DNA from 3 places in the Buttiauxella sp. 3AFRM03 genome. Region 1 is predicted to be linked to each of the others. Evidence: predicted binding sites of a transcription regulator. Region 1 holds the regulator's gene; each other region holds the start of a gene.
The links. The regulator PurR, encoded in region 1, represses purine synthesis genes. The targets are predictions, from matches to a motif close to CANGCAAACGTTTGCNTG.
Positions count from the first base shown of each region.

Region 1 (10,104 bases):
GCTGAGAGCCCATCGCTCCGGCCATGGGAGTGACTTTTTGCTCAATCACATTGACCATTTTTTGGTAGATGCTCATGGCGGTATCCTTGTTATTGTCGGGGTAAGTGGATTGATTGTGAAACAACAGGGAAACCGGTTTCCATTGAATAAAGAGATAAGTGTTAGCGAGATCAAACTCGTGAGGAAAGGAGAGCTGGAAACGTGAAGAAGTTCACGATTTGTTAAGAAAATGCTAAACCCCGGACTAGCCGGGGTATTAAATCAGTGCGGGACGCGTAAGCCGTGTTCGATGCCGCGGCTAAAGACGATTTGCCACAGTTGAATATCGCGGGCGCGGAAGGCTCCGGCACACGCATTAAGGTAATAACTAAACATCCGTTTGAATCGTTCTGAATAGTTACTGGCAAATTCCGGCCAGGTATTCTGGAAACGCTCGTGCCATGCCATTAACGTTTTATCGTAGTCGGCACCAAAGTTATGCCAGTCTTCCATCACGAAATGGCCTTCATTGGCATCGGCAATCTGGCGCACGGACGGCAGGCAACCGTTCGGGAAAATGTATTTGTCTATCCACGGGTCAACGCAGTTATCGGTTTTATTCGAACCAATAGTGTGCAGCAGGAAAATACCCTCTGGTTTCAGGTTGCGGTCAACCACATTGAAATAGGTGGCATAGTTTTTCGGCCCGACGTGTTCAAACATGCCAACTGAAACAATGCGGTCAAACTGCATTTCTAAATCGCGATAATCTTGCAGCAAGATAGTCACGTCCAGCCCGAGACAACGTTCCTGAGCCATTTTCTGCTGCTCGGCAGAAATGGTCACGCCATGAACCACGACCCCATAATGCCGTGCGGCATATTCCGCAAGCCCACCCCAGCCGCAGCCGATATCCAGCAGCGTCATACCTGGCTCAAGATGCAACTTATCGCAGATCATTTTCAGTTTGGCATTCTGCGCATCGCTAAGGGTAGTGGCTGATTTCCAGTAGCCGCAGGAATATTGCATATGTTCATCGAGCATCCGGCTAAATAAGTCGTTGCCAAGATCATAATGTTCTTTACCGACAATCCAGGCGCGTTTTTTGGATTGCAGATTTAATATTCGGGCTGCAGCAATGCGCAGGGTGTCTTTTAAATGGCGGGGGAGTTGATTCTCAAGTCCGGCACGGATGGTGTTATTGAAAAATATATCCAGCCGTTCGCAGTCCCACCAGCCGTCCATATAGCTTTCACCCAGCCCGAGGGTGCCTTCTTGCAGCACGCGCTTAAAAAAATCGGGATGCTTAACCTGGATATCGAAAGGGCGCGGGCCGTTAATTTCCACGCCAGCCTGCGTGAGCATTTCGCTCACGATTCGATACCACGGGTTATTTCTTATGCTGACTTCTTCTATACACGATGAACTCATAGCTTCTCCATCACCATTGTGAGAGGAACCTTAAAACAGCGTAGACGCTATTTTGGGCATGTGAGAAATGTCACGGAAAATACCGCGAGCCTGATATCCGACGTAGAACAGAGAAAGGGGGGCGAGAGCCCACAAAAAAAGCTTCTAAAACAACAAACGGGAGCACAAAGGCTCCCGTCAAAACGTCATTATTATTGTGCTGACGGTCAAGCCGTAAATAAGTATAGGCTCGCCCAGGCGGTGATTCAATGAAATATTGTTAGCAAGCTAACTACATTACTGTCACGCAAACGATACATTAATGTGCATCGGATTCAGCAGGTTGCCAGACTTTGACATGACTACGGCGTTGCAGCAAGTAGCCCAACATGGCTAAGACGATGGTCACCAGCATGACGCTGGTGGTGGTCAACAACGGGGTTGCGACCAACCATGACACCATCAAACTTGCCAGGAAGCACAAACCTAATTGCAGCGTATTTTGCAATGCAGCTGCTTTACCGGTGGCCTGCGGGAATGGCAACAAGGCTGAAGCAACGACGATCGGGTAAATCGCACCATTAGCAATCGCCATCACGCAGAATGGAATCAATAGCAGCGTGAGGCTGGCATGGCCGCTGACCGCCACACCCCAGGTACCGAAAATGCTCAGGGTGTAGAGTGCAAGTAACCATGGCAACATTTGCTTGCCTTGCCATTTTTGCAGCGCGCTACGGCAGCCGTAGCCGCCAATCAAGAAGGCGATGGTTTGCGGCACATAACTCAGTCCAATAACCGCCGGGCTGTAACCCATATCGTTAAGAATGAATGGCGAACCGGTCAGCCAGGCAAAGAAGCTGGCGGAGCAGGCGGCATAAATCAATACGTTCCCGCTGTACACGCGTGAGCGCAGCAAAGAGGTAAAGCTGACTTTATTATCTTCGGTTTGCGGATGGTGCTGAGTGCGGGGTTTCAGACGTAAAGTCGGGATCATCAGCACCAGCGTGATGGCAAACAGGGTAGCGAAAATCGCCTGCCAGTCAAAGTGAGTCAAAATCCAGCTACCGAGCAGCGGTGCCAACGCCGGAGACAAGCCAACCAGTGGCATAATGGTGGCGAAAATACGGTTAGCGCGATTCGCCGGATAGTAATCGGTCACCAAAGCTTGCCAACTGACGGCCGCAGAACAGACGCCAACCGCCTGAACAAAACGCAGTACCAGTAGCGCGGTGGCGCTTTCAACCCACAGCATGCCGATACAACCGATGGCGAACAGGCTTAAACCCGCCAGTAATACCGGTTTACGACCGAAGTGGTCTGACAATGGACCCCACATCAACTGGGCAAACGCAAAGCCGGCAAGGAACAGACTCAGGCTGGCACTGACGGCAGAGGCGTCGGTCTGTAAATCTTGCTGAATGGCAGCGAAAGCAGGCAGATACATGTCTGTGGCGAGGAACCCCAGCACACTTAATCCGGCCAGCCAGATAAGAAATCCTTTTGATGGTTGCATAATTTTCTCTTGTTTTATCTTGCAGGTTAATCGCCGCGAGAGTGTACGGAGTGCAATTACGCTTGTGAAACGCTAATATTTGTAGGTTGCGTTCAAAAAATTTGTGAGCAAAGAAATGTGGTCAGAATACTCGCTGGAAGTCATCGATGCGGTAGCGCGCAATGGCAGCTTCAGCGGTGCAGCACAAGAGTTGCACCGCGTTCCGTCTGCCATTAGTTATACGGTGCGGCAACTCGAAGATTGGTTAGCCGTTCCGCTATTCGAACGTCGTCATCGGGATGTTGAATTAACCCCTGCTGGCGTCTTTTTTCTCAAAGAAGGCCGCTCTGTTATCAAAAAAATGATGACGACACGGCAACAGTGCCAACAGATCGCCAATGGATGGCGTGGTCACCTGGCGATTGCAGTTGATAACATTGTAAAACCGGAGCGAACGCGGCAACTGGTGCTGGATTTCTATCGCCATTTTCCTGATATCGAATTACGTATCTTTCAGGAAGTGTTCAACGGCGTGTGGGATGCGCTGGCGGATGGACGCGTAGAAGTGGCGATTGGCGCGACTCAGGCGATTCCGGTTGGGGGGCGTTATGCCTTCCGTGATATGGGAACGTTGAGCTGGCGTTGCGTGGTGGCTTCCTCGCACCCACTGGCACAGTGCGATGGGACGTTAAGCGATGATGACCTGCGTGCCTGGCCATCGCTAGTTCTGGAAGATACTTCGCGTTCATTACCAAAACGAATTACCTGGCTGTTAGATAACCAGCGCCGCGTGGTAGTGCCTGATTGGGCGTCCGGTTCGGATTGCTTGAGCGCGGGGTTGTGTATCGGCATGGTGCCGTTACATATTGCCAAACCGTGGGTTGCTTCAGGGAAATGGCGCGAATTAACGCTGGATAATCCATTCCCTGACGCGGCATGTTGCCTGACATGGCAGCAAAACGATGCATCGCCAGCGTTGGCCTGGCTGTTGGATTACTTAGGCGATAGTGACACGATGAATCAGGAGTGGCTACAGGAGCCGCTGTAAGTCTGCTGGATGTCGCTTGCGCGACATCCGACACACACTTAGCGGCGATAATCGCGAAACGGGCCATCAGCCACAGAGCGGCGTTCAATCAGACGCGGGTGAACCTCAATCGACTGCGACTCTTCGCGTTTGTTGACGATTCTATCCAGCAGCATATTAAACGCCGTTTCCCCTAGCGAATCTTTCGGCTGGTGGATGGTGGTCAATGCCGGTGAGAAGTAACGCGCGTTGCGTACGTTGTCGTAACCGATAACGGAAATATCCTGCGGTACGCGCAGCCCCATTTCATCAGCAGCGCAAATAGCACCCATCGCCATAATGTCGCCGCCACAGAATACCGCTGTTGGGCGATGAGACTGGCCGATGATCTGCTGCATGGCGCGGTAACCTGATTCAGGTTCAAAGTCTCCCTGAACAATCCAGTTTTCCGGAATGGAAATTCCCGCTTCTTCCAGTGCTTTCATAAAGCCTGCATGGCGGCCGCCACCGGTGTTACGTTCCATTTGCCCGGGAATGGCGCCAATTTCGCGGTGGCCGCGTTCAATCAAATAACGTCCAGCAAGATAACCGCCGTGGAAAGCGTTATCGACCACGGAGTCGGTGAAATCGGCACGAGCCTCGCCCCAGTCCATCACCACCATAGGGATGTGACGGTACTCTTCAAGCATGGTGAGCAATGATTCAGGATATTCAGAGCACATCACTAACAGGCCATCGACACGCTTTTGTGCCATCATCGATAAGTAAGCGCGCTGCTTTTCAAAGTTGTTGTGCGCGTTGCCCAAAATCAGGGTGTAGCCTTTTTCAAAGCAGCTATTTTCCACCGCTTCGATTATCTCGGCGAAATAGGGTGCTTCACTGGAAGTGGCAAGCAGACCAATCGTTTTGGTGTGATTAACTTTCAGGCTTCGTGCTACGGCGCTTGGCGAGTAGTGCAATTCTTTAATTGCTGCCCACACCGCATTGCGCGTTTCTTCCGCCACAAAACGGGTTTTGTTAATCACATGTGATACGGTTGTAGTGGAAACGTTTGCGCGCTTCGCCACGTCCTTGATTGTCGCCATTAAAATTCACTCCGGGCTATATCGTAAACCCTTGATTGCTATTATGTTAAACGTTTGCGTACGCTGACTCCACAGGCAACATGATGGTTGCAGGTATGCCGGGATTGCGACATAAAACGGGAGGAGGGCATTGAATTGACGATACGCAACAAATTAGCGAGGGATTTTGGCCTATCCAGGCGAAAAGTGGAAGAGGGAAAATTGATATCAGATTAAAACCTGGAGGATTTTTATCTCTGGTTGTGGGAAAATCACCCTGACACATCGATTGTATGGATATAAAAGGAGTTTAATGATGAGCACCGATTTGAAATTTTCAATCACGACGACGGTAATTGTTTTGGCTTTGATTGTTTTCGGCGCACTAACTGCCGTACTGCACTGATTTTTACGCTTTGATCAAGATGGGCCGCAAATCGCGGCCCATTTACTTTTGCATTAAGCTGCTAAATTCTTCGCAACAAACGCCCAGTTCACCAGCGCCCAGAAATGCTCAAGGTAGCCAGCACGAGCATTGCGGTAGTCGATGTAGTACGCATGTTCCCACACATCCACAGTCAACAGCGGTTTAGCTGCAGTCGTCAGTGGGGTGCCAGCGTTAGAGGTAGAAACAATCGCTAATGCGCCATCTTCCTGTTTAACCAGCCATGTCCAGCCAGCACCGAAGTTCTTGATAGCAGCATCAGTAAATTGCTGCTTGAACTCAGCGAAGCTACCAAAAGATTTATTGATGGCTTCCAGCAGTTCGCCAGTTGGCTCGCCGCCAGCATTTGGTGCCAGGCAGTTCCAGTAGAAAGTGTGGTTCCAGACCTGAGCGGCGTTGTTAAATACGCCACCTTCGGAAGTACGAACGATCTCTTCGAGGGTTTTACCCTCAAACGCGCTGCCTTTAACCAGATTATTCAGGTTAGTGACATAGGTTTGATGGTGTTTACCGTAATGGTATTCCAGGGTTTCGGCGGAGATATGCGGTGCTAAAGCATCTTTTGCATACGGTAGTGCAGGTAGTTCGAACGACATTGCTAACTCCTTATTATTGTTTACATCTAGACAACACTTTTAGTGCGGGTTTAGGGTAACAAATTGAAAGGGTAAGCAAAAGAGGAACACGCCTGCCCAATGAAGGGCAGGCGCAGATTTTCGACGAATTTTTAACGAATGGTTTTGGAGGTCATGACACGTTTAGCGCCAACATAGTGGCGTTGCCAGTAATCTTCGCTCAAGGAAGTGATTTGGATATCCCTGCCCGAACGTGGAGACTGAATGAACTTACCGTTGCCTACATACACGCCTACGTGATCCGCAGTGCCGCGACCTTGTGTACGGAAGAATACCAGGTCACCTGTTTCCAGCTCACCACGATCCACCGAAGAGGCATCACGCAGGTGATACATTTCGTTAGCAGTGCGTGGAATACGGAACTTCACCAAATCTTTATAGGCGTAATAAACCAGACCGCTGCAATCGAAACCGGTACGCGGTGAAGTCCCACCCCAGCGATACGGTTTGCCAATCTGGCCCATCAATTTGTTCATCGCCGTTTTCTGTGCTTTTTGCACCCGGACTTTATGCGCAGCGGCAATCGTCGTTGGTTGCTCTGCTTTGACTTTCACGCAATGCGTTTTATAACCTTTACGAGGTTTACTGCATTTTTCGGTGAGAGCAACAGGCTGGACTTTCGCGAGCTGAGAGGATTTTTTGCGGTCTTTACTGGCAAGATTTTTTGTTTTAGCACTGCTGGAGTTTTTAGCGGTTTTACTCGTTGAGGCAGTGGTTTCTTTTTTCTTGCTGGCTGTTTTGGAGGTGGTGTTGGTTTTCTTGCTGGCGGTAGTGGTTTTATCTTTACTCTTACTGCTCTTTTCTGTGCTCTTGGTTGTGCTTTTCACAACGTGCGCTTTATGCGCCGCCACGGGACGAGCGTGCTCAGACGCCTGCGTCAATGGTGTATACGGCAAGGTAAATAGCAGAGCACAGAGCGTGATAGAAATTTTTGTTATCCGCGCCACTCGACAATCCCCTGGTTAAAATGAATGCATGATAATTACCATCATGCCCGTGTATGATTTTGCGAAACCCGCCGATTCTAATCTATTAAGTGAGATAAAGTTAACAACCTTTTACCTATCGTCGTGCTGTTTCGTAACCAGTCGCAAAAAAAATCATCAAACTTAAGGTCATAAGGTGATTTATTGATCAGGGATAGGGTTAATTCCTGATTTGCAGCTACCGGAAAAGTGTTATTCTTGAGACATGTTATCCCTCCATCGCGTAGTACACAGAAACCCTGCAAAAATTGGTGTTTTCTGGAGAGGGTATCGATCGCTACAATGGCAGGCTACTGCCGAGACCAGGTTTGAGGAAGCAAGCAATGAGCACTATTGAAAAAATCCAACAACAGATTACTGAAAACCCAATCCTTCTTTATATGAAAGGTTCCCCGAAACTGCCTAGCTGTGGTTTCTCAGCCCAGGCTGTGCAGGCGCTGTCTGCCTGTGGTGAGCGTTTCGCCTACGTTGATATTTTGCAGAACCCGGACATCCGTGCTGAGTTGCCAAAATATGCCAACTGGCCGACTTTCCCGCAATTGTGGGTTGATGGCGAGCTGGTTGGCGGTTGCGACATCATCATTGAGATGTATCAACGTGGTGAATTGCAGGCGCTGATTAAAGAATCTGCTGCTAAGCATAAATCTGAAGAGCCAGACGCAGAGTAATTTGCTGCTGGGATAAGTGAAGGCTGAAATGTCTTCGCTTATTGTTTTTAATGGTTCATCACGTGTAGCGTGATGAACCATTTTACTTTACTGGCGGTGATCTTTTTAAGACCGTGCCGTATTCGTTAGAGCCGCCATGACCAATTCGAAAAGTTCTGCTACGCGGTTTGTTGAGCCGTTTGCTCCCCGAATATATGCTTCTTCTTTATGCTCTGGAAGATTTGATGCTGCATAGATTATGAATGGTGTTCTGTTGTTTGCAGCTCGAAGCTTGTCAAGTAACACATACCCTTCCCGTGGTCCTTCCTTTCTGCCCATATCGGAAATTATCGCATCAAAGTTATTTTCAGCAATAAGTCCCAAAGCCTCTTGAGTGGAAAGTGCCAGTGTAAATTCAATCCCTTGGGCTTCAAAAGCTTTCCGCTCATAAATATTATTATCTGGACGGTCGTCTACCCATAAGATTCTGTGCTTGGATTTTGCAGTAGTTGCGAGCATTGATGAGGTTGATACAGCATTAATGATCTTTTTGAACTGTGAATCTTCTAATGCCGCATTATCTCCAGGGTTTTTGGCTGTGGCTGCTGCCAAAGAGGCAATTGTCATCATTTGCGCTTTCAGGAAGTTGTCTTCGTCTTTGAAGTCGGAAGGGCCATAAAGCTTATTATGGTGTTTTGCAACCAACCATAAAAAACCCAGAAATACTAATATAGGGAAGAAAACCATAAAATAGATTAAAGGAACTATATGGTCCGAAAGATTGTTGCCCAAGCCCACGACTAATGAGGCAAAACCATAAACCAGCACTATAAATAGAGCAATTATGCCCAAAGGGCTTTTGGTGAATCCTTTAGCAGATTCAGCAAATTTGTTGATTTCCATAACCAGTTACCCTCATGGTTCGTGCAAATAAAGAACCAAACACCTTAGGCTTCAGAATTCGGCTGTTCTGGCAACGGCAGCGGCCAGCCACCTAAACGCTTCCAGCGATTCACTATCTCGCAAAATAGCTGCGCGGTTTGCTCGGTATCATAAAGTGCAGAGTGCGCCTGGCTGCTATCAAACGGCATACCAGCAGCAATACACGCTTTCGCCAGCACCGTTTGGCCTAATGCCAGTCCGCTCAGTGCGGCGGTATCAAAGGTGACAAACGGATGAAAAGGGTTACGTTTTAATGACGCGCGTTCTGCCGCGGCCATCATAAAGCTGTGATCAAAGGTGGCATTGTGCGCCACCATAATTGCACGGTTACACCCGCTGTCTTTGATGCCTTTGCGCACCATCTTAAAAATCGCATGTAGCGCGTCATATTCACTGACGGCACCACGCAACGGGTTGTGCGGGTCAATACCATTGAAGGCCAGCGCTTCAGGCTGAAGGATAGCGCCTTCGAAAGGTTCGACATGGAAATGCAGGGTTTCATCAGGCATTAACCAGCCGTCCTGATCCATCTTCAAGGTGATGGCAGCGACTTCCAGTAAAGCATCGGTTTTCGCGTTAAACCCAGCGGTTTCAACGTCAATGACTACCGGATAAAAACCACGAAAGCGGTCACACAGGCCTTGCAGTTGCGTGTTGTCAGACATCAGGATCTCTTAATACGGGGAAAAAGCAGCGCGCATTATGGCAAATTTTAAGAAGGGAAGCTAACGGGCAGGTTTACCGCCCGTTAGTTGAGTATTAGTTACCCAGGCCTTTACCCGCATCTTTGCTCTCGATGAGCTCGATTTTGTAGCCGTCTGGATCTTCAACGAAAGCGATAACGGTGGAGCCGCCTTTTACCGGGCCAGCTTCACGGGTTACATTGCCACCGTTGTTGCGAATACGCTCGCAAGCTTCGGCGGCATTATCAACGCTCAATGCGATATGGCCGTAGGCGTTGCCCAGATCGTAGCTCTCGGTACCCCAGTTATAAGTCAGTTCGATAACGGCTTCTTCGGTTTCCGGGCCGTAGCCAACAAACGCCAAAGAGTATTTATATTCTGGGTTTTCACTGGTACGCAGCAGGGTCATGCCCAGTACGTTGGTGTAAAAATTGATAGAGCGTTGCAGATCGCCAACGCGCAGCATGGTATGAAGTAAGCGCATAAATTCCTCTTTTCCCCTTCATTCTTCAAGTTGTGACGGTGTTGGCTGCACTCACTCACCCCAGTCATTTACTCAAGTAAGCTCCCGGGGATTCCTGAGCTTGCCGCCTGGCCACAACTAGAATTATTTGGGTAAAATTAAAGGGTTAATTTCTAAATGTGAGGGTAAGTATAGCGGCGAATTCACGCCGCTATCAATCGACAGGTCTTATAAAGTTGGGTAATCGGTATAACCTTCAGCACCGCCGCCATAGAAGGTTTCAGGACGTTGGGCGTTGAGTTCGGCATTGTGATGCAGGCGTTCGACCAAA
Region 1 is NZ_CP033076.1:598,277-608,380, reverse strand. Features, by position in the region: gene D8682_RS04105 (PTS sugar transporter subunit IIC) at 1-76, opposite strand, end outside; gene cfa (cyclopropane fatty acyl phospholipid synthase) at 262-1,410, opposite strand; gene punC (purine nucleoside transporter PunC) at 1,709-2,902, opposite strand; gene punR (DNA-binding transcriptional activator PunR) at 3,018-3,929, shown strand; gene purR (HTH-type transcriptional repressor PurR) at 3,968-4,993, opposite strand; gene D8682_RS27410 (YnhF family membrane protein) at 5,286-5,378, shown strand; gene sodB (superoxide dismutase [Fe]) at 5,432-6,013, opposite strand; gene D8682_RS04065 (C40 family peptidase) at 6,145-6,999, opposite strand; gene D8682_RS04060 (Grx4 family monothiol glutaredoxin) at 7,362-7,706, shown strand; gene D8682_RS04055 (response regulator) at 7,812-8,588, opposite strand; gene rnt (ribonuclease T) at 8,633-9,292, opposite strand; gene gloA (lactoylglutathione lyase) at 9,387-9,794, opposite strand; gene D8682_RS04040 (alkene reductase) at 10,002-10,104, opposite strand, start outside.

Region 2 (10,104 bases), 2.1 Mb from region 1:
TGCAACCCAGTTCGATTTCCAGAGTCATGCCGATTTTAGACATACGCTCCAGATACTTAGAACAGATTTCGATGTTCTCTTCCAGGGACTCTTCTGACAGGTCAATCATGTGAGAAGAGAACAGTGGTTTGCCAGTTGCTGCGAAGTGTTTTTCGCCAGCGTCCAACAGGCCGTCTAACCATGGCAGCAGTTTCTTAGCGCAGTGGTCAGTGTGCAGGATAACTGGAACACCGTAATGTTCAGCCATCAGATGCACATGGTGCGCACCAGAGATACCACCGAGGATTGCAGCTTGTTGGCCTTCAGCTTTCAGGCCTTTACCCGCCATGAACGCTGCGCCACCGTTGGAGAACTGAACGATAACTGGTGCTTTAACTTTTGCAGCAGTTTCGATAACGGCGTTGATAGAGTCAGTGCCTACGCAGTTAACTGCTGGCAGAGCAAAATTGTTTTCTTTTGCTACCTGGAAAACTTTCTGTACGTCATCACCGGTGATAACACCTGGTTTTACGAAATCAAAAATCTTAGACATGTTTGGTTGTCCTGTATCGTCGGCCGTTAGAAAAAACGTTTGTGCCACCTAAGACTTAGCGGCGGCAAAAATTAAACGGGCAGGAGACCCTGCCCATCATCATTACTTCTTAGCGCGCTCTTCGAGCATAGCTACTGCTGGCAGAACTTTGCCTTCCACGAATTCGAGGAAAGCGCCGCCACCAGTGGAGATGTAGGAGATTTTGTCTGCAATACCGAACAGGTCGATAGCTGCCAGGGTGTCACCGCCGCCTGCAATAGAGAACGCTTCGCTGTCTGCGATTGCATTGGCAACGATTTCAGTACCTTTACGGAAGTTCGGGAATTCGAACACGCCAACCGGGCCGTTCCACAGAATGGTTTTTGCATTCTTCAGGATTTCAGCCAGTTGCTGCGCAGAAGCATCACCGATATCCAGAATCTGCTCGTCAGATTTCACGTCGTTGACAGATTTCAGAGTTGCCGTAGCAGTCTCAGAGAACTCAGTCGCTACGCGAACATCAGCAGGAACTGGGATGTCACAAATAGTCAGCAGGCGTTTAGCTTCGTCAACCAGGTCTGCTTCGTACAGGGATTTACCGACGTTGTGGCCTTGAGCAGCAACGAAAGTGTTCGCGATGCCACCACCAACAATCAGCTGGTCAGCAATTTTGGACAGGGAATCCAGAACGGTCAGCTTGGTAGAAACTTTAGAACCGCCAACGATAGCCACCATTGGGCGAGCAGGTTCTTTCAATGCTTTACCCAGTGCGCTCAGCTCTTCAGCCAGCAGCGGGCCAGCACAAGCGATATCTGCGAATTTGCCAACGCCGTGGGTAGAAGCCTGTGCACGGTGTGCAGTACCGAAAGCGTCCATGACGAATACGTCGCACAGTGCAGCGTATTTTTTAGACAGGGTTTCGTCGTCTTTCTTTTCGCCTTTGTTAAAGCGAACGTTTTCCAGAACAACCAGTTCACCCGCAGCAACTTCAACGCCATCGAGGTAATCTTTAGCCAGGCGAACCGGAGCAGACAATTTGTCTTTCAGGTAGTTAACAACCGGCAGCAGAGAGAATTCTTCGTTGTACTCGCCTTCAGTCGGACGACCCAGGTGAGAAGTTACCATCACTTTAGCGCCTTGTTTCAGGGCTAATTCGATAGTTGGCAGTGATGCACGGATACGTGCGTCAGATGTCACTTTCCCTTCTTTAACTGGTACGTTCAAATCTGCACGGATCAGAACACGTTTTCCAGCCAGATCCAGATCGGTCATCTTAATTACAGACATGGTGAATCCTCTCGTTGATTCTTAAAGTTTTGCGGACGCTTTATGCGCCTTACCTGAAACCACTTGCGGCCATGACTAACGTCGTGTCGAGCATTCGGTTAGCAAAGCCCCATTCGTTATCACACCAGACTAAAGTTTTAATCAGATGTTGCCCACTGACCCGCGTTTGTGTGCCATCAACAATGGCACTGTGCGGATCATGGTTAAAATCAGTCGAGACCAACGGTAATTCCGTATAGTCAACTATACCATGAAATGAATCACGTGCTTCTTTTTGCAGCAACCTATTGACTTCATTAGCATTGACTGCTTTTTTCACCGTCACGCTTAAATCGATCGCCGTGACGTTAATGGTCGGAACACGTACCGCAATCGCCTCGAAACGATCGTTAAATTGCGGGAAAATACGTGTGATACCAGCAGCAAGACGCGTATCAACAGGAATAATAGACTGGCTGGCGGCACGTGTGCGGCGCAAGTCTGGATGATAGGCGTCGATAACTTGTTGATCGTGCATCGCGGAATGGATGGTGGTCACTGTGCCCCATTCAATACCGTACGCATCATCAAGCAATTTGATAATAGGAATAATGCAGTTTGTGGTGCAGGAAGCATTCGAAACAATGCGATGTTCAGCAACCACACTTTCATGATTCACACCGTAAACCACGGTGGCGTCGAGGTCGTTACCGCCGGGATGAGAGAAGAGGACTTTTTTGGCACCGGCAGCCAGATGCGCTTCACCGTCTGCACGGGAGCCAAACACACCGGTACAATCCAGCACCACATCCACGCCCAGTTCACGCCACGGTAAATCAGCAATATCCGATTCGTGCAGAATACGGACGGTGTCATCACCTACCCATAACTGGTTGCGTTCCTGACGAACGTCCCAGGCGAAACGACCATGGCTAGTGTCATACTTCAACAGATGCGCCATGCCCGCAGCATCAGCCAGTTCATTGATTGCTACGACGGTAATTTCCGCACGGCGACCGGATTCGTACAATGCACGTACCACGTTGCGCCCAATGCGACCGAAGCCATTAATTGCTATGCGAACGGTCATATCTCTCCTGCCAGAATCCCTGAGACTAAGTGGCTGACAGAGTAATCCAGCAATCATCTGAGGGGAATCCTCGCACTCTCGAAACTGCAATTGTTTGCTTAATTGTCGAACATTTATTCGACTGAAACGCTTCAGCCATGTTAAGCGATACGGGGAATAAATGGAACGTTACCCCATGACAGGCAACCGATCTTCTGACATACGTCACAAATTTGATGGAATAAATGCAACAAGAAACCCACGTTGAATGAATAACAACCAGCTATCAGCAGGAATAATGGAAATACCACAGAGTCGTTCACACGACCCTGCCGGTATCAATTGAGATGATAGCCACCCTGCTCATCCATAACTAACTGCATATCGGCAGACAGGCTTCCTTCGAGCACACGTAAAACATTCGGCCCATCAGTGGCGTGGAAAAATTCCTCCGCCTGCTCACGGCTCAAGCCGCCACGTATTTTTCGGCTAATCAATCGTTCGGAAAGCAATTCCGCAGGAGCAGCGATAAACACAGAAAAATCGCAAAGGGGGCGCAATGCCTGCCACTCTGGCTGATTGAGCAGCAGCCAATTGCCTTCAACCACCACAATGGGCGCTTCAACGGTAATCGCATTTTCCAGCGGATCGTGCAGATTACGATCGTACTGCGGCCAGCGACTGCCAGGCTTTTGCAGATCCTGCAATGCACCAGTTAGCTTCTGAATATTAAACGTTTGCGGTGCGCCTTTATGTTGCTTGAGATTGTTCGCAAGCAGATATTCGTTGTAGTGATGGAAGCCATCCATCGGTAAAGCCTGTATCGCAGGTAATGCCGGATCGAGCGAAGACAAATATTCCCAAAACGCCACCAGCGTTGACTTACCGGTGCCGGGTGGAGCCGCCAAAAATACCACCAGCCGACGCTGTAATTGCTTTTGCTTTGCGGCGAGTTGCTTTAATAAAGGCTTATGTAACGCTTCGACTTCTTGTTCTTTAAAACAGGCTTGTGTCTCTAATCCATTAATAATTAATGTGACTTTCACCAGACTAGCTCCTTCAATAATGAAGTCACCGCCAGAGATAACGCCGTTTTCACTAAGCCGCCATAACGCGCTTCGGAATAGATTGAGAAATCCGAATACTTCATGCTTTTTATTGCATTAAACAATGTCGCGTTTTGGGTAATCGAATTGAGGTTCGCAATAAAATCGTAAGTGAGGTCATCATGAAACTGAATTGCCACTTTGCTGTGTTGCACAAAATCACAGAACTGGGAAAAACAGGTAATATCGGCATACAGCCATTTATCCATTTTCCCCAGCGCGTAAATCAGGCGCAGCGCAACGTCGATATCATCCAGCGGCCCACTTCTGGCAAGCAAAGGCTTAACCGCGTACTCAACGATCTCTTCATCATTATCAACAAATAACGAAGGTAGAAATTGCCTGATGCCGGAAAGCAAAATATCGTGCGCGACGCTCATAAATGAGGCCAAATCACTTTGCGCTTCCAGTTGTTCAAGTACTTCATCTTCGTTCAAGGTGGTCATTAATAGCTCAGTACATTAGAGGTGATGTAAAGAGTCTATAATATTACAGGTGCGCTCTATACCATTAATCAAGAGCGTTTGAGTGCGTACAACATCACCTTCTTCGCGCACTCCCTGCAAAATATCCCCGCCGGTTACGCCGGTTGCGGAAAATAATACCTCGTCGCTTTTGACGATTTCATCAAGGCTGTAAATACGATTGATTTCGACGCCCATTTCACGGCAGCGGCGTTGCTCAGAATCAGCAATTTGGCGATGTTCAGGCGTCTCCCCTTTTGCCTGGCAGAAATCCATTAATTCCACCTGCATTTCGCCACCTAATGCTTTCACCGCACAGGCAGAAATTACGCCCTCTGGTGCGCCGCCAATGCTGTACATCACGTCGTATTGATTATCCAGCAAGCAAGTCATCACGCTTGCAGCCACGTCACCATCCGGTAATGCAATCACTTTCACGCCCAGGCTTGTAGCTTCGGCAATTATTGCCTGGTGGCGGGGTTTATCGAGGGTCACCATCCGCAAACGCTCCAGCGGTTTGCCGAGCGCGTTGGCAATATTTTTTAGGTTATCTGCGAGCGTTGCCGCAAGGCTAATCACCCCTTTGGCTTTCTTGCCCACCACGATTTTCTTCATATACATATCGGGGGAATGCAGCAAGGTACCAACCGGTGCGCAGGCCATCACCGCCAGCGCATTATTTTGCCCCATCGCCACCATGCGCGTGCCTTCGATGGGGTCAACGGCGATATCGATTTGCGGGGAATTACCCTTTCCTAACATCTCGCCGATATACAGCATCGGCGCGTGGTCAATCTCCCCTTCGCCAATGACAATCCGCCCCTGCATATCAATTTGATTAAGTGCATCACGCATTGCCTGCACCGCCACGCCATCAATCTGATTCTTATCGCCGCAGCCGATCAATGGCCAGGCTGCAAGCGCGGCCCGTTCCGTGGTGCGGAAAAATGGATAAGCCAGCGTTTTCATGGTTACGCCTCCACACCGATATCAACGCCAAAATGGGCTAACAGATGCTTTTCCGCCGCTTCGTTCCAGACGCCGTGTGTTTCAGCCACCAGTTCGGCAAGGCGTTTAAATAATGGATCGGTTTCACCCAGGCTGGCGAATTCAGTGATTGCCGTCAGCGGCATGGTGACACCGTTGTAAATCAGCTTTTTACCGCCCGGGATATCCGGCAGATTCAGCACGGTTTCAGGAACCGCATCCAGGCCACCCACATGCGTAACCATAAACGAAGGCTGTAATCGCCCGCTGGCAGCAAGTTCAATGGCTTCAATCATGTCATCGGCGGAGCCGCCAGATGTGCCAACAATATGCGTGCTGCCGTAATGCACGTTGTAGAAATTAAACGGCACCTTGAAGTTTTTATCCGTTGGTCCGGCGAAGAAATTCAGGCAGCCGTCGTCAGCGAGCAGGTCATCACCCAGCTCAATCACCGCAGGTACGGCGGCATAAACGAAGACGTCATCAAAGCCCGTACCACCGGTCATCTCACGTAACGCCGCCGCAGGGTTATCCAGTTCTTTGCTGTTCACATACACCAACTCGATACCGTTTTTGGCCGCCAGCTCTACAGGCAAGAGTTTTTGTGCCTGTGCCAGTCTGGCTTCATCAATATCAACCACCACCACTTTGCCCGGTTTGATATTGCCGTTAATTGCATAATCAATGGCACCGATGCCCATCGGCCCGGCACAGGCTAATAATGCCAGGTTGCCACCGGGTTTAATTCCCATGCGATGTTCATAAACGTATTGCGTGGTGTGATAGTTCGCTTTATAAGCCCCAATAATACAGCACATTGGCTCCGCTAAAGAGGCGGCTGCAAAATATGATCCTCTATAAGGTAAAACACAGCCCAGATCGATAGCCTGTTTTGGGATAATCATATACGTGGCATTGCCACCGAAGTATTCATAGCTATAACCGGCTGAATATCCACTCGGCAAACCCATTGCCGGTTGTAATACATAACGCTGGCCTTTCTTATATTGGCCGAGAAGATTATTCCCGACTTCGACAATGACTCCTGCGCATTCATGCCCGGTAATTACTGGGTGGTTATTTAAATCATCTGGTACACGTTTATGGTCACTCGCCAGTAGCGCCGCTTTCCATGTTGATAAACACACGCTATCTGAAATAACGCTCACTAATAACTCATCATCAGTGATTGCCGGTAATTCAAACTCACGGATACGGACGTCCCGCTTGCCATAAATGGCTGCAACTTTAGTTTTCATAAGAATCCTTATTATTAAGCCTTAGCGGTTAATTCATTAAATAACGCATCGAGTTTCGGGTCGCCAATATAGTTATTAATCAGGATCAGCGGTTTGTTAGTCACCAGTTTGACGCGCCCTTCCAGGCTGGCATGCGTGACGATTATCTCTGCGTGTTCAGGTACATTTTCTATGGCGTAGTGTTTAACTTCTGTTTCTATGCCCTGTTTTTGCAGACGCTTACGAAACGTGGTGGCTCCCATAGCGCTTGAGCCCATGCCCGCATCGCAAACAAACGCGACCAATTTCACTGGACCGGTACTCCACGCCCCTTCCTGTTTCATCGCTTTCATGGCGCTGGCAGTCTCATCAAAGTTGTCCTCTTTCTCGACTTCTTTGCTGCGATCCAGTTTCAGAATGAATGCGGTAATCACAAATGAAACGGCTGTCGCCACGGTGACACCGGCAATGGTGGCAAAGAATGCACCACGCGGCGTGAGGGCGAGATAAGCAAAGATGGAACCCGGACTTGGCCCTGCAACCAGGCCGCCACCCAACAGATTAAAGGTATAAATTCCGGACATCCCGCCCGCAATCATGGCAATCAGCGTCAACGGCTTCATTAAAACATACGGGAAGTAGAGTTCGTGAATACCGCCCAGGAAGTGAATGATCATCGCACCTGGTGCGGATTTTTTTGCCATTCCTTTGCCAAACACTGCAAAACCAAGCAGCAAACCGAGCCCAGGGCCTGGATTCGACGCCACCATAAAGAAGATAGATTTCCCGGTGTCAGACGCTTGCTGCATGCCTAATGGGTAGTAAACACCCTGATCGATTGCATTGTTCAGGAACAGGATCTTCGCGGGTTCGTTAATCAGCGACAACAACGGTAAATAACCGGTGCTGACCAACGCTTCAATGCACTCTTTCACGAAATTGTTCGCCACTAACACCGCAGGGCCAATAATTTCAAAGGCAAACAGGCAAAGCAGCATCCCGGCAATACCCAATGAGAAGTTATTAATCACCATCTCAAAGCCTGGCGGAATACGCTTCTCCAGCGTGCGGTCGATAACTTTAATCACCCAGCCACCGAGTGGCCCCATGATCATCGCACCGATGAACATCGGAATATCGGCACCGACTATCACGCCGATGGTACCAATTCCGCCCATCACCGCACCGCGTTTCCCACCAATTAAATGGCCACCGGTTGAGCCAATCATCACCGGTAGCAAATAGGTGATCATTGGGCCGACTATTTTGGCGAAATGTTCATTAGGCATCCAGCCGGTTGGAATAAATAACGCGGTAATAAAACCCCACGCGATAAATGCGCCGATATTGGGGATAACCATAGCTGTAAGAAATCCGCCGAAAGCCTGGACTTTGGCACGAGCTGATTTATTTTTCATATTTATCCTGACGAGAGAATGATTACTCTTGAGTGATAATATCCTTGAGTTGCTGATCGGTATTCGCATTCAGCAAAGCTTCAATTGTTGATTCTTCACAGAACATTTCGCTTAATGCCTGAATAGCACCGATATGCTCATCTGAATCAGCCGCTGACAACCCGATTAATAATTTCACCGGTTCGTGGTTATCGCCAAAACCCACGGTGTTTTTTAATAGCGTAAGAGATAAACCTGTTTTAATTGCGCCGCATTCTGGCCTGGCATGAGGCATCGCAACAAAAGGAGCCAGAATATAATATGGGCCAGTTTCCTGGGTGGTCTTTTTAATTGCATCAATGTATGAAGCGGTGACATAGCCTTTTTGCAATAGCACTTCCATTGAATAATCTATTGCCTGTTGCCAGTCATCGGCAGAGTTTTTTATAGATATGGCAGCATCAGGGAAATAATCTATTAACCGCATACTGTCTTCCTCATTTTGTAGGGTGTTTTTATTTTCAATTAAAGTATGACGGCGTGGAAAATAAATCAAATGAGGGCGGGGAAATGTTATTTATTGAGTGAGAAAAATTTTAATCAATAAATTCAAAGAATTAAAAATACAAAAAAATCAAATATAAACATGTCAATAGCAATAATTTTAACCTAATCACAAATTCATGTTTTGTGTTATTTACGATTATGCTATGAAGATCACGATTTGATACTTGATTGATTATACTTTTGCAATGCAAGACAACCCGTTTTATTGAGGATAACCATAAAAAACGGGTCGCCTGAGCGACCCGCTTAACTAGCATGAAGCGATTACAGAACTGCTTTAGCCTGTTTCACTACGTTTGCAACAGTGAAACCAAACTCTTCGAACAGCAGTTCAGCTGGAGCAGACTCACCAAAGGTGGTCATACCCACAACCGCACCATTCAGACCAACGTATTTGTACCAGTAGTCAGCGATGCTGGCTTCGATAGCAACACGCGCAGCAACCGCTTTCGGCAGTACCGCTTCACGGTAAGCAGGGTCCTGTTTGTCGAATGCATCGGTAGACGGCATGGAAACCACGCGCGCTTTAATGCCTTCAGCAGTCAGTTGATCCCAGGCTGCAACCGCCAGTTCAACTTCAGAACCGGTGGCAATCAGGATAAGCTCAGGCGTGCCTGCGCAGTCTTTCAGAACGTATGCGCCACGGGCGATATCCGCCAGTTGCTGTTCAGTACGATCTTGCTGTGCCAGGTTCTGACGGGAGAAAATCAGCGCGGTCGGGCCGTCGTGACGTTCTACAGCGTATTTCCACGCCACCGCAGACTCAACCTGGTCACATGGACGCCATGTGCTCATGTTCGGCGTCACACGCAGGGCAGCAAGCTGCTCCACTGGCTGGTGAGTCGGGCCGTCTTCACCCAGACCGATTGAGTCATGGGTGTAGACCATCACCTGGCGTTGCTTCATCAGTGCTGCCATACGCACCGCGTTACGGGCATATTCAACAAACATCAGGAAGGTAGAGGTGTACGGCAGGAAACCACCGTGCAGCGCGATACCGTTGGCAATCGCCGTCATACCGAATTCACGTACACCGTAATGGATGTAGTTACCGGCCAGGTCTTCGTTGATGGCTTTAGAACCAGACCAGATAGTCAGGTTAGACGGTGCAAGGTCAGCAGAGCCGCCAAGGAATTCAGGCAACAAGTGACCGAATGCTTCGATGGTGTTCTGGGACGCTTTACGGCTGGCGATTTTCGCAGGGTTAGCTTGCAGGTTCTTGATGAACTCTTGCGCTTTAGCTGCGAAATCAGCAGGCATGTCGCCTTTCATACGACGGATAAATTCTGCGGCTTCTTGCGGGAAGGCGCGAGCGTAGGCAGCGAACTTCTCGTTCCATGCTGCTTCTTTCGCCTGGCCTGCTTCGCGAGCATCCCACTGAGCATAAATGTCTTGCGGGATTTCGAATGGCGCGTGTTTCCAGCCCAGTGCTTCACGGGTCAGTGCGATTTCTGCGTCACCCAAAGGTGCGCCGTGGGAATCGTGGGTACCGGCTTTGT
Region 2 is NZ_CP033076.1:3,820,026-3,830,129, reverse strand. Features, by position in the region: gene fbaA (class II fructose-bisphosphate aldolase) at 1-532, opposite strand, end outside; gene pgk (phosphoglycerate kinase) at 635-1,798, opposite strand; gene epd (erythrose-4-phosphate dehydrogenase) at 1,848-2,867, opposite strand; gene D8682_RS19385 (nucleoside/nucleotide kinase family protein) at 3,185-3,892, opposite strand; gene D8682_RS19380 (MltR family transcriptional regulator) at 3,889-4,398, opposite strand; gene glpX (class II fructose-bisphosphatase) at 4,414-5,385, opposite strand; gene D8682_RS19370 (zinc-binding dehydrogenase) at 5,388-6,662, opposite strand; gene D8682_RS19365 (PTS mannitol transporter subunit IICB) at 6,677-8,059, opposite strand; gene cmtB (PTS mannitol transporter subunit IIA) at 8,082-8,525, opposite strand; gene tkt (transketolase) at 8,870-10,104, opposite strand, start outside.
Region 2: epd (erythrose-4-phosphate dehydrogenase) is a predicted target of PurR. The motif match lies at 3,047-3,064, and genes of this name have one in related genera.

Region 3 (10,104 bases), 2.4 Mb from region 1:
CATTCCGTACATTGCGGCGGTTATGCGTGATGTATTCGAACAAACTCCTGTGATGATGAAAGAGTCAGCCTATGGTATTGGCTGCACCACATGGGAAGTTATCTGGCGCATCGTTTTACCGTTTACCAAAAACGGCGTGATTGGTGGCGTGATGTTAGGTTTGGGGCGTGCTCTGGGTGAAACCATGGCGGTGACCTTTATCATCGGTAACACCTACCAACTCGACAGCGCCTCGCTGTATATGCCGGGCAACAGTATTACTTCTGCTCTGGCTAATGAATTTGCTGAAGCGGAATCTGGCCTTCACACCGCAGCATTAATGGAACTGGGCCTGATTCTGTTCGTGATCACCTTTATCGTACTGGCTATCTCGAAGTTCATGGTTATGCGTCTGGCGAAGAATGAAGGAGCGCGTTCATGACGACAATGGAAATGCAAAGCCGCGCGGCGTTAGCTGAATCTCGCCGCAAAATGCAGGCTCGTCGTCGGTTCAAAAACCGCGTAGCTCTGACACTTTCAATGGGAACCATGGCGTTCGGCCTGTTCTGGCTGGTATGGATTTTGTTCTCAACCGTTACGCGCGGTATCGACGGTATGTCGATTGCGCTGTTTACCGAAATGACACCACCGCCAAATACCGAAGGCGGGGGCTTAGCAAACGCCCTTGCGGGTAGCGGCTTGTTAATTCTGTGGGCGACTGTTTTCGGTACGCCGCTGGGCATCATGGCCGGGATTTATCTGGCTGAGTACGGTCGCAAATCCGCTCTGGCTGAAGTCATTCGTTTTATCAATGACATCCTGCTTTCTGCACCATCAATTGTTGTCGGCCTGTTTGTTTACACCGTTGTGGTGGCGAAGATGCAGCATTTCTCCGGTTGGGCCGGGGTGATTGCGCTGGCATTGCTGCAAATCCCAATTGTGATTCGCACCACTGAAAACATGATGAAACTGGTGCCAGACAGCCTGCGTGAAGCGGCTTACGCGCTGGGTACGCCAAAGTGGAAAATGATTTCCGCGATAACGCTGAAAGCGTCTGTTTCCGGGATTATTACCGGGGTATTGCTGGCGATTGCACGTATCGCGGGTGAAACGGCCCCTCTGCTGTTCACGTCCCTCTCCAACCAGTTCTGGAGCACGGACATGATGCAGCCGATTGCCAACCTGCCGGTGACGATATTCAAATTTGCCATGAGCCCGTTTGCCGAATGGCAACAGTTAGCCTGGGCTGGCGTTCTGATTATTACCCTTTGCGTACTGCTGCTAAATATTCTGGCGCGTGTGATTTTCGCGAAGAGTAAACACGGTTAAATTTTACGGCGCGGCAAAGGCGGCGTCGGATGGAGATTAAGAAACAGATGAGTATGGTCGATACTACCCCAGACAAAATTCAGGTTCGTGATTTGAACTTCTATTACGGTAAGTTCCATGCCCTGAAAAACATCAATCTGGATATCGCTAAGAACCAGGTTACCGCGTTCATTGGCCCGTCAGGCTGTGGCAAATCCACCCTGCTGCGTACATTTAACAAAATGTACTCGCTCTACCCAGAGCAACGTGCCGAAGGTGAAATTCTGCTGGATGGGGAAAACATCCTCACTCAGAGCCAGGATATCGCCCTGCTGCGTGCCAAAGTGGGCATGGTGTTCCAGAAGCCGACGCCATTCCCAATGTCGATTTATGACAACATCGCCTTCGGTGTGCGTCTGTTTGAAAAGCTGTCACGCAGTGATATGGACGAACGTGTGCAGTGGGCTTTGACCAAAGCCGCATTGTGGAATGAAACCAAAGATAAATTACACCAGAGCGGATACAGTCTCTCCGGTGGCCAGCAGCAGCGTCTGTGCATCGCGCGTGGTATTGCGATTCGCCCGGAAGTGTTGCTGCTTGATGAACCGTGTTCAGCGCTTGACCCAATCTCTACCGGTCGCATTGAAGAGCTTATCACCGAGCTAAAAGAAGATTACACCGTGGTAATCGTGACCCACAACATGCAGCAGGCGGCACGTTGTTCAGACCACACCGCATTTATGTACCTGGGTGAGCTGATTGAATTTAGCGAAACCGACACGCTGTTTACCACGCCTGCCAAGAAGCAGACTGAAGACTATATTACTGGCCGCTACGGTTGATTTGGAGAACAAAATGGATAGCCTCAATCTCAACAAACACATTTCCGGCCAGTTTAACGCCGAGCTGGAATATATCCGCACTCAGGTAATGACCATGGGTGGGCTGGTGGAGCAACAGCTTTCTGATGCTATCACCGCCATGCACAATCAAGATGGCGAGCTGGCAAAGCGCGTTATCGAAGGTGATCAGAAAGTTAACATGATGGAAGTGGCGATTGATGAAGCCTGTGTGCGCATCATCGCTAAACGTCAGCCAACCGCCAGTGACTTGCGCCTGGTGATGGCCATCATCAAAACGATTTCTGAGCTGGAACGTATCGGCGACGTAGCAGATAAAATCTGCCGCACGGCGTTGGAGAAATTCTCGCAGCAACATCAGCCACTGCTGGTGAGCCTGGAATCATTAGGCCGCCACACCGTGCAAATGCTGCATGACGTGCTCGACGCGTTTGCGCGTATGGATCTCGACGAAGCGGTGCGTATCTATCGCGAAGATAAGAAAGTTGACCAGGAATATGAAGGCATCGTGCGTCAGTTGATGACTTATATGATGGAAGACTCACGCACTATTCCAAGTGTGTTGACTGCACTGTTCTGTGCGCGCTCTATCGAACGCATCGGTGACCGTTGCCAGAACATCTGTGAGTTTATTTTCTACTTCGTTAAAGGACAGGACTTCCGTCATGTCGGCGGCGATGAGCTGGATAAGCTGTTGGCTGGTAAAGACCCGAAAGAATAATTTCGACTCGATCTGTTCCCTCTCCTGCGGGAGAGGGTCAGGGTGAGGGCGTTTAAACCGTGATATTCCAACCCCGCGCACGCCACAACTCCGGCAACTGCGCTAAATCGGTAAACGTCGTTACTTTCGGGTGATCAATCGGCTGGTTGTGTGGGTCGGCGCAAAAATAGAAAACTTCCATGCCTGCGGCAATACCGGATTGCGCACCGGCCATAGAGTCATCCACCAGCACACAGTTTTTGATATCCACATTCATTGCCTCGGCGGCGTGGAACATCAGTGCCGGATCCGGTTTCCACGTCTGTATATCGTAGCCGCTAAACAGTTTGTCCGGGAAATGGTGGAGCATGCCGGTTTTGCCCAGTGAATGCTGCATTTTGCTGACCGGGCCGTTGGAAACGATACACATCGGCACGTTGATTTGCGCAATTAGTGCTGCTGCGCCGTCAATCTCTACCAGCTCGCTATCAAACAGACGCGAAACTTCGGCGCGATAAACCGGCTCCAGTTCATCTTTTGGCAAGTTCACTCCATAGCGGGTATTAATCGTGTCGATTATTTCGTAGAGCTTGATTCCCTTGAAAGTTTTGAAAACCTCCTCGAGCGCAAGTTCGATGCCGTATTGCGCAAACATATGCACGTAGGCTTTGGAGCAAATAACCTCACTATCGACCAGTGTGCCATCGCAGTCGAAGAACACCGCATCTATCCGGGACATACCGCTTCCTTATTTCTACCCATCGCCCTTCAATATGCAGGGGTGTTGACTGCTCTCATTCACCCGAATCACTTACTTGAGTAAGTTCATCGGGATTCATTCGATTGCCGCCTACCTGCATCTTGAAGTAGCTCGGGTATAAGATTAAATATCTACTTTACCCAATTTGCAGAATTTTTGCGGCACGCAATCGTTGCCGTATAAGTAAATTCAATGAAAAAAAATTAGCGTGGGTCATTATGTTTGGGAATTTTTGGTATAGGATAACGACGGATTTTCCCTCTCAATGTTCGGAATTAACACTAATGAGCCAACCACAATCTACTCCGGCCGCAAATCCGGGGCTGCTCGAGCGCGTGTTTAAACTGCGCGAACACGGCACCACGGCACGCACTGAAGTGATCGCCGGTCTTACGACCTTCCTGACGATGGTGTATATCGTTTTCGTCAACCCGCAGATCCTTGGCGCCGCTGGTATGGATACCCAGGCCGTTTTTGTCACCACCTGTTTGATTGCCGCATTAGGTAGCATCCTGATGGGTATTTTCGCCAATCTGCCAGTCGCATTGGCTCCGGCAATGGGCCTGAACGCCTTCTTCGCCTTTGTGGTGGTAGGTGCGATGGGGATTTCCTGGCAAGTTGGGATGGGTGCCATTTTCTGGGGTGCAGTAGGCCTGCTGTTGCTGACCATTTTCCGTGTGCGTTACTGGATGATTGCCAATATTCCGGTGAGTTTGCGTGTCGGTATCACCAGCGGTATTGGTCTGTTCATCGGCATGATGGGCCTGAAAAATGCCGGGATCATCGTGGCTAATAAAGACACGCTGGTGGCCATCGGTAACCTGACTTCGCACAGCGTACTGCTTGGCGCGCTGGGCTTCTTTATCATCGCCATTCTTGCCTCGCGCAATATTCACGCTGCCGTGCTGGTGTCAATTGTAGTCACCACGCTGCTGGGCTGGATGATGGGCGACGTGCAATACCACGGTATTGTTTCCGCGCCACCAAGCGTGCTGTCAGTTGTCGGCCAGGTTGATTTAGCCGGTTCGCTGAACATTGGTCTGGCGGGTGTTATCTTCTCCTTTATGTTGGTTAACCTGTTTGACTCATCCGGCACGCTGATTGGCGTGACAGACAAAGCCGGGCTTGCCGACGAAAAAGGGAAATTCCCACGCATGAAGCAGGCGCTGTACGTTGATAGCGTGTCTTCAGTTGCGGGTGCATTTATCGGGACTTCTTCCGTTACCGCGTATATCGAAAGCTCTTCTGGCGTGTCTGTTGGCGGGCGTACTGGCCTGACGGCGGTCATCGTTGGTTTGCTGTTCTTGTTGGTTATCTTCCTTTCCCCGTTAGCAGGCATGGTTCCGGCATATGCTGCAGCTGGTGCGTTGATCTACGTTGGCGTGTTGATGACGTCGAGTTTATCGCGCGTGAAGTGGGACGACCTGACAGAAGCGGTTCCTGCGTTTATTACTGCGGTAATGATGCCTTTCAGCTTCTCAATCACCGAAGGCATCGCGCTGGGCTTCATCTCTTATTGCGTGATGAAACTCGGCACGGGCCGCTGGCGTGAAATCAGCCCATGCGTGATTGTTGTGGCGCTGCTGTTCATTCTGAAAATCGTATTTATCGACGCACATTAATCGTTTTTGCCGGATGGCGCTTGCGCTTTTCCGGCCTACGAAACAGTGAACCATGGCCGGTTATTGTGGCTGGCTGTGGTTCTCTCTGCGATACCTGCCCGGTGGCTGATGAAAGGTGCGCGTAAATATCCGCGTAAACGTCTGCTGCGAATCAAAGCCATACTTCAGACTAATATCGTAAACCTTGTTATCGGTGTCGCGTAAATCACGCGCGGCCAGCAACAATTTGCGCTCACGAATGTATTTCCCCAGACTTTCACCTTTGTAGTGCATAAACAAACGCTGCAAGTGCCACTTCGAATACCCCGCGTGATCGGCAATATCATCAATGCGTAATGGTCGATGCAAATTGTCATCAATCCACTGAACAATCGTATCGATAACCTGAGCTGAAATCGTCATACATCCCCCTGCGTGGTTCGCTTACATTGCGCTGGCAGATTCCCACCAGGCGCTAAATTGTTGTGCGTTATCATTTACCCGCACAGGCTCACCCTGCTTTGGTGTTAACAGGCGATAATTTTTCCCGATACTGGCTTCAGCGAGGCTTTTGTAAGGCGCATCCCACGTATGATTTGCCAGTACAAAACGGCCTGCATGGCCCGGAAGTATGGCGCGAGTTTTGAGGTCTACTGCGGCTTGTGCAGTTTCTTGCGGCATCATATGAATATTGCTCCAGTCCTTGTCATATTGGCCGTTTTCCATAATGGCTAAATCGATCGAACCGAACTGTTCACCGATAGCTTTGAAGTGTGGCCCGTAGCCGGTATCACCGCTGTAATAGACTTTGTTGTCATTGGTCACGAACATAAAACTCGCCCATAACGTCTGGTTGCTCTTCAGACTGCGGCCAGAGAAATGCCGGGCGGGTAACACATGCACCGTCAGGTCGTTCGAGATTTTTACCGTCTGGTTCCAGTCTTTTTCATGAATGATGTCGCTATTTATGCCCCAGTAACGCAGATGCGAACCAACGCCCAATGGCGTAATCACCTGGCGGATTTTTGGCTTCAGTGCTTTGATGGTGGCGTAATCCAGATGATCGTAATGGTCGTGGGAGATAATCAGCAGATCGATTTCAGGCATCGACTCAGCCGTCCACGGGTAATCCCCAGGGAAGGCTTTATTGAGAAATGAAAACGGGGCGGCGTAACTGCTGAAAACGGGATCGATAAGAATGCGTTTGCCGGCCAGCTGGATGTACCAGGAGGAGTGCCCGAGCCAGACCATCGTATCTTGTTCCAGCGGCAGATTAGCCAGTGAAGTTTTCACTAGCGGTAGAGGTTGTTGAGGGCGAGAATTTTCCCGCTTCGCGGTTAAAAATCCCCACCATGCCGCAAGCTTACTTTTCTGCCCGGTATAGCCAAGCGTTGGGATCTGGTTGCGAAATTGTCCATCAACGTAATTTGCAGAGCGTTCGACTAAACTTAGACCTTCTCCTTGCGGAGCCTGGCCAAACCCGGCATTCAGAACAAAAGGCAAACTGGCTGCTGTTGCAATCAACATAATTATTACCGCGCATATGGAGAATCGTTTCATTTCCTGGCCTGCACAAATCGTTCCATCCATTGGCACGAAGCTGTAAACTTGATAATGAGTGAGTAAGCACTCATTATAGATAAGGAGTGACGACCGTCAAGATGCTTTTCAAACGCTGACATTGAACGTTGCAGTGGCGAAGTTGGCGTGATTCAATTTGGTTTTTAAAATATGGGGTAAAACGTTGTGGCTCGTCCGAAGAGTGAAGATAAAAAATTAGCGTTACTGGATGCAGCAACCATCGCCATCGGCCAGTCGGGGATTGCGGCATCAACTGCGCAAATTGCCCGTGGCGCAGGCGTCGCGGAAGGTACTCTATTTCGTTATTTTGCCACTAAGGACGATTTGATAAACGAGCTGTACCTGTATTTGAAACAAAGCTTACTTATTTCCATGCAGGCGAATCTCGACCGCACACTGAAAGACCCGAAAGAATATACCCGCTATATCTGGAACAGCTACATCGACTGGGCGATTGGTCACCCTGAAGCGCATCGGGCGATTCGTCAGCTGTCGGTGAGCGATAAGATTGATGATGACACGAAGCAAAAAGTGGCGGAGTTATTCCCGGAATTACATGAGATCTGTTCGCAATCGATACTGAAGGCTTTTCAGTGCGGCCCGTATCGCGCGTTTAGTGATGCGATTTTTTCTTCGCTGGCAGAAACGACCATGGAATTCGCCAGCCGTGAACCGGAACGTGCTGGCGATTTTAAGGCTTTAGGCTTCGAAACGATGTGGCGCGCTTTAGCTAATTAGTTTTTAACTCGCTGAATATAATTACCAAATGCCGTCAGCTGCCCGGCCAAATGATCGAGCGTGCTTTGATCAACCACTTCGCCAGTTTGCACATCCACTTTGTTTTGAATCACGCCGCCCATAAATTCAGGCTTGTTCATCACCATCGCGTCGAGGAACACCAGAATCTGGCGCAGATGGTACTGGCAGCGTGCGCCACCAATCGCGCCCATGGAACAGGTCTGAATCAGCACTGGTTTGCCAGCCAGTGGCTGTTCCGGTAAACGTGACAGCCAGTCGATGGCGTTCTTCAGGCCACCTGGCACCGAATAGTTATATTCTGGCGTGACAATCACAACGCCATCTGCGGTGCGGATTTGCTCAGCAATCGCTTCAACCGTTGCCGGGAACCCCTCTTCTTGCTGTATATCGGCGTCATACAATGGAATGTCTTTGATCGACGGCAATGCCTCAATGCTCATCCCCGCTGGGGCGATGCCAGGCAAAGTGCGGGCGACCATCGCGTTGAATGAGCCATGGCGCAGGCTACCTAATAACGTGACTATCTTTAACGTGTCGGACATGAATACCTCTTTTTGTCAGGACGTTCAGGAAAGATCAGTTTTGATATAACGCTTTTTCTGACGACATACTGGTTAAGCGAATTATGCTGCCGTTAGGATCGCGATAACGTGATTTGACATCCCACAGACTATGCCAGCTTTGCGGGCTTTCAAACTCCCACAAACTCAATTTTTCTATGGCGGGCGACACTACGCATCCCCAGATTAACAGGCCTTCCACATCGCTGATCGCTTCAATTTCTGATTGATCATTTGTGCGAATCCGACCCGCACCAGGCAGAAGCTGCCAGCTTTCTTCACGACCGGTCAATTTAAAAGCACTTTGATGCAGTGTGCGTAACTGTGCTCTGGCCTCACTTGGGTTTTTTTGAGTGTTTATCCAGATAGACTCATTGCTGCGGAAAATGGAAGCTGAAGCAACAGAAGGAAGATTGCCGAACGACTGATTAATTTCGAAATCGAGTCCGCAACGGCCTTCGGTGGTGACCAACACACCGACTTTGTTTCCGGCATAAGCAATGCTGAAGTCCATCAACGACGAGTCAGCAAAATGCGGGCGCCCGGCGGCAGTGGTGACAATCTTGGGCAGTTGTTGAATGCCATACAGCATATGAAGGAGTTCAGCCAGCAGGCTACGTGAGGCTAAGAATCGTGAACGGCGATGTTCCGGCATTTGTTGAGCGAAGGCGAGGCATTCTTCATTCAGCCGGCTCGAAAAGGGGAATTTGGGATTGATCGTCCATCTTGCGAAATGCGTTGCCATTTTTCTCTCCTTGATAATGGGCAATCTACTTTTCATTCAATTGTAGATTTTTTAGCAACGAAACGCACGGGGATGAGCGTGTAAAAAAACATCAATTGATCAACCCTATGAATACTTAGGTTTTTAAAGTACAGACGAAACGGTAAAAAAATCCCGCAACACTTATCCTGCTAAATCAGGCGCATTGCGGGATGAGTAAAAAGTGAGCACACGCTTACTTTTTTAGTTTATTTACCGATACAGAAGCTGGAGAAAATGCGTCCAAGCAAATCATCAGAGGTAAATTCGCCGGTGATTTCGCTCAGGCTTTGCTGAGAAAGTCGCAGTTCTTCAGCCAGCAATTCCCCGGCCCATGCGCCCAGCAACTGCGCTTTGCCTTGTTGCAGATGGGTTGCTGCCTGTTCCAGCGCCTGCAAGTGGCGACGACGCGCCAGGAAGCCGCCTTCCATATTGGTTTCAAAGCCCATGCTCTGTTTTAGATGATCGCGCAGCACATCTACACCTTCACCGGTACGCGCAGACAAGCGTACAAGTGAGTGACCATTCACATCGCTCAGACCCAGCGTTTCGCCGGTGACATCAGCTTTATTACGCACTACGGTAATCGGTAAACGTGCCGGTAAGCGCGCAATAAAGTCTGGCCAGATTTCAGCAGGGTCAGTGGCAGAGGTCGTGGTTCCGTCAACCATAAACAGCACACGGTCAGCTTGTTCAATCTCATTCCACGCACGTTCGATACCGATACGCTCAACTTCGTCGTTCGCTTCGCGCAGCCCTGCGGTATCGATGATATGCAGTGGCATGCCGTCGATATGAATATGTTCGCGTAATACGTCACGGGTGGTTCCGGCAATATCCGTCACAATCGCTGCTTCGCGGCCAGCCAGAGCATTCAACAGGCTCGATTTTCCGGCATTTGGACGCCCTGCAATCACCACTTTCATGCCTTCACGCAGCAAACTGCCCTGGCGTGCTTCGGCGCGCACCGCATCCAGATCGCCAATCACCTGGTTCAGCTGGGCTTCAATTTTGCCGTCAGACAGAAAGTCGATTTCTTCATCCGGAAAATCAATCGCTGCTTCCACGTAAATACGCAAATGTGTCAGCGCTTCAACTAAATGGTTTACGCGTGCGGAGAAAGCACCTTGCAGAGAATTTAATGCTGAACGCGCGGCTTGTTCGGAACTGGCATCAATCAGGTCAGCGATGGCTTCGGCCTGAGCCAAATCCAGCTTGTCGTTCAGAAATGCA
Region 3 is NZ_CP033076.1:3,022,305-3,032,408, forward strand. Features, by position in the region: gene pstC (phosphate ABC transporter permease PstC) at 1-421, shown strand, start outside; gene pstA (phosphate ABC transporter permease PstA) at 418-1,308, shown strand; gene pstB (phosphate ABC transporter ATP-binding protein PstB) at 1,356-2,129, shown strand; gene phoU (phosphate signaling complex protein PhoU) at 2,143-2,868, shown strand; gene yieH (6-phosphogluconate phosphatase) at 2,921-3,586, opposite strand; gene D8682_RS15605 (NCS2 family permease) at 3,892-5,229, shown strand; gene D8682_RS15610 (RamA family antibiotic efflux transcriptional regulator) at 5,290-5,631, opposite strand; gene D8682_RS15615 (MBL fold metallo-hydrolase) at 5,653-6,768, opposite strand; gene D8682_RS15620 (TetR/AcrR family transcriptional regulator) at 6,955-7,527, shown strand; gene D8682_RS15625 (NADPH-dependent FMN reductase) at 7,524-8,090, opposite strand; gene D8682_RS15630 (4'-phosphopantetheinyl transferase superfamily protein) at 8,125-8,853, opposite strand; gene mnmE (tRNA uridine-5-carboxymethylaminomethyl(34) synthesis GTPase MnmE) at 9,081-10,104, opposite strand, start outside.
Region 3: D8682_RS15605 (NCS2 family permease) is a predicted target of PurR. The motif match lies at 3,770-3,787, and genes of this name have one in related genera.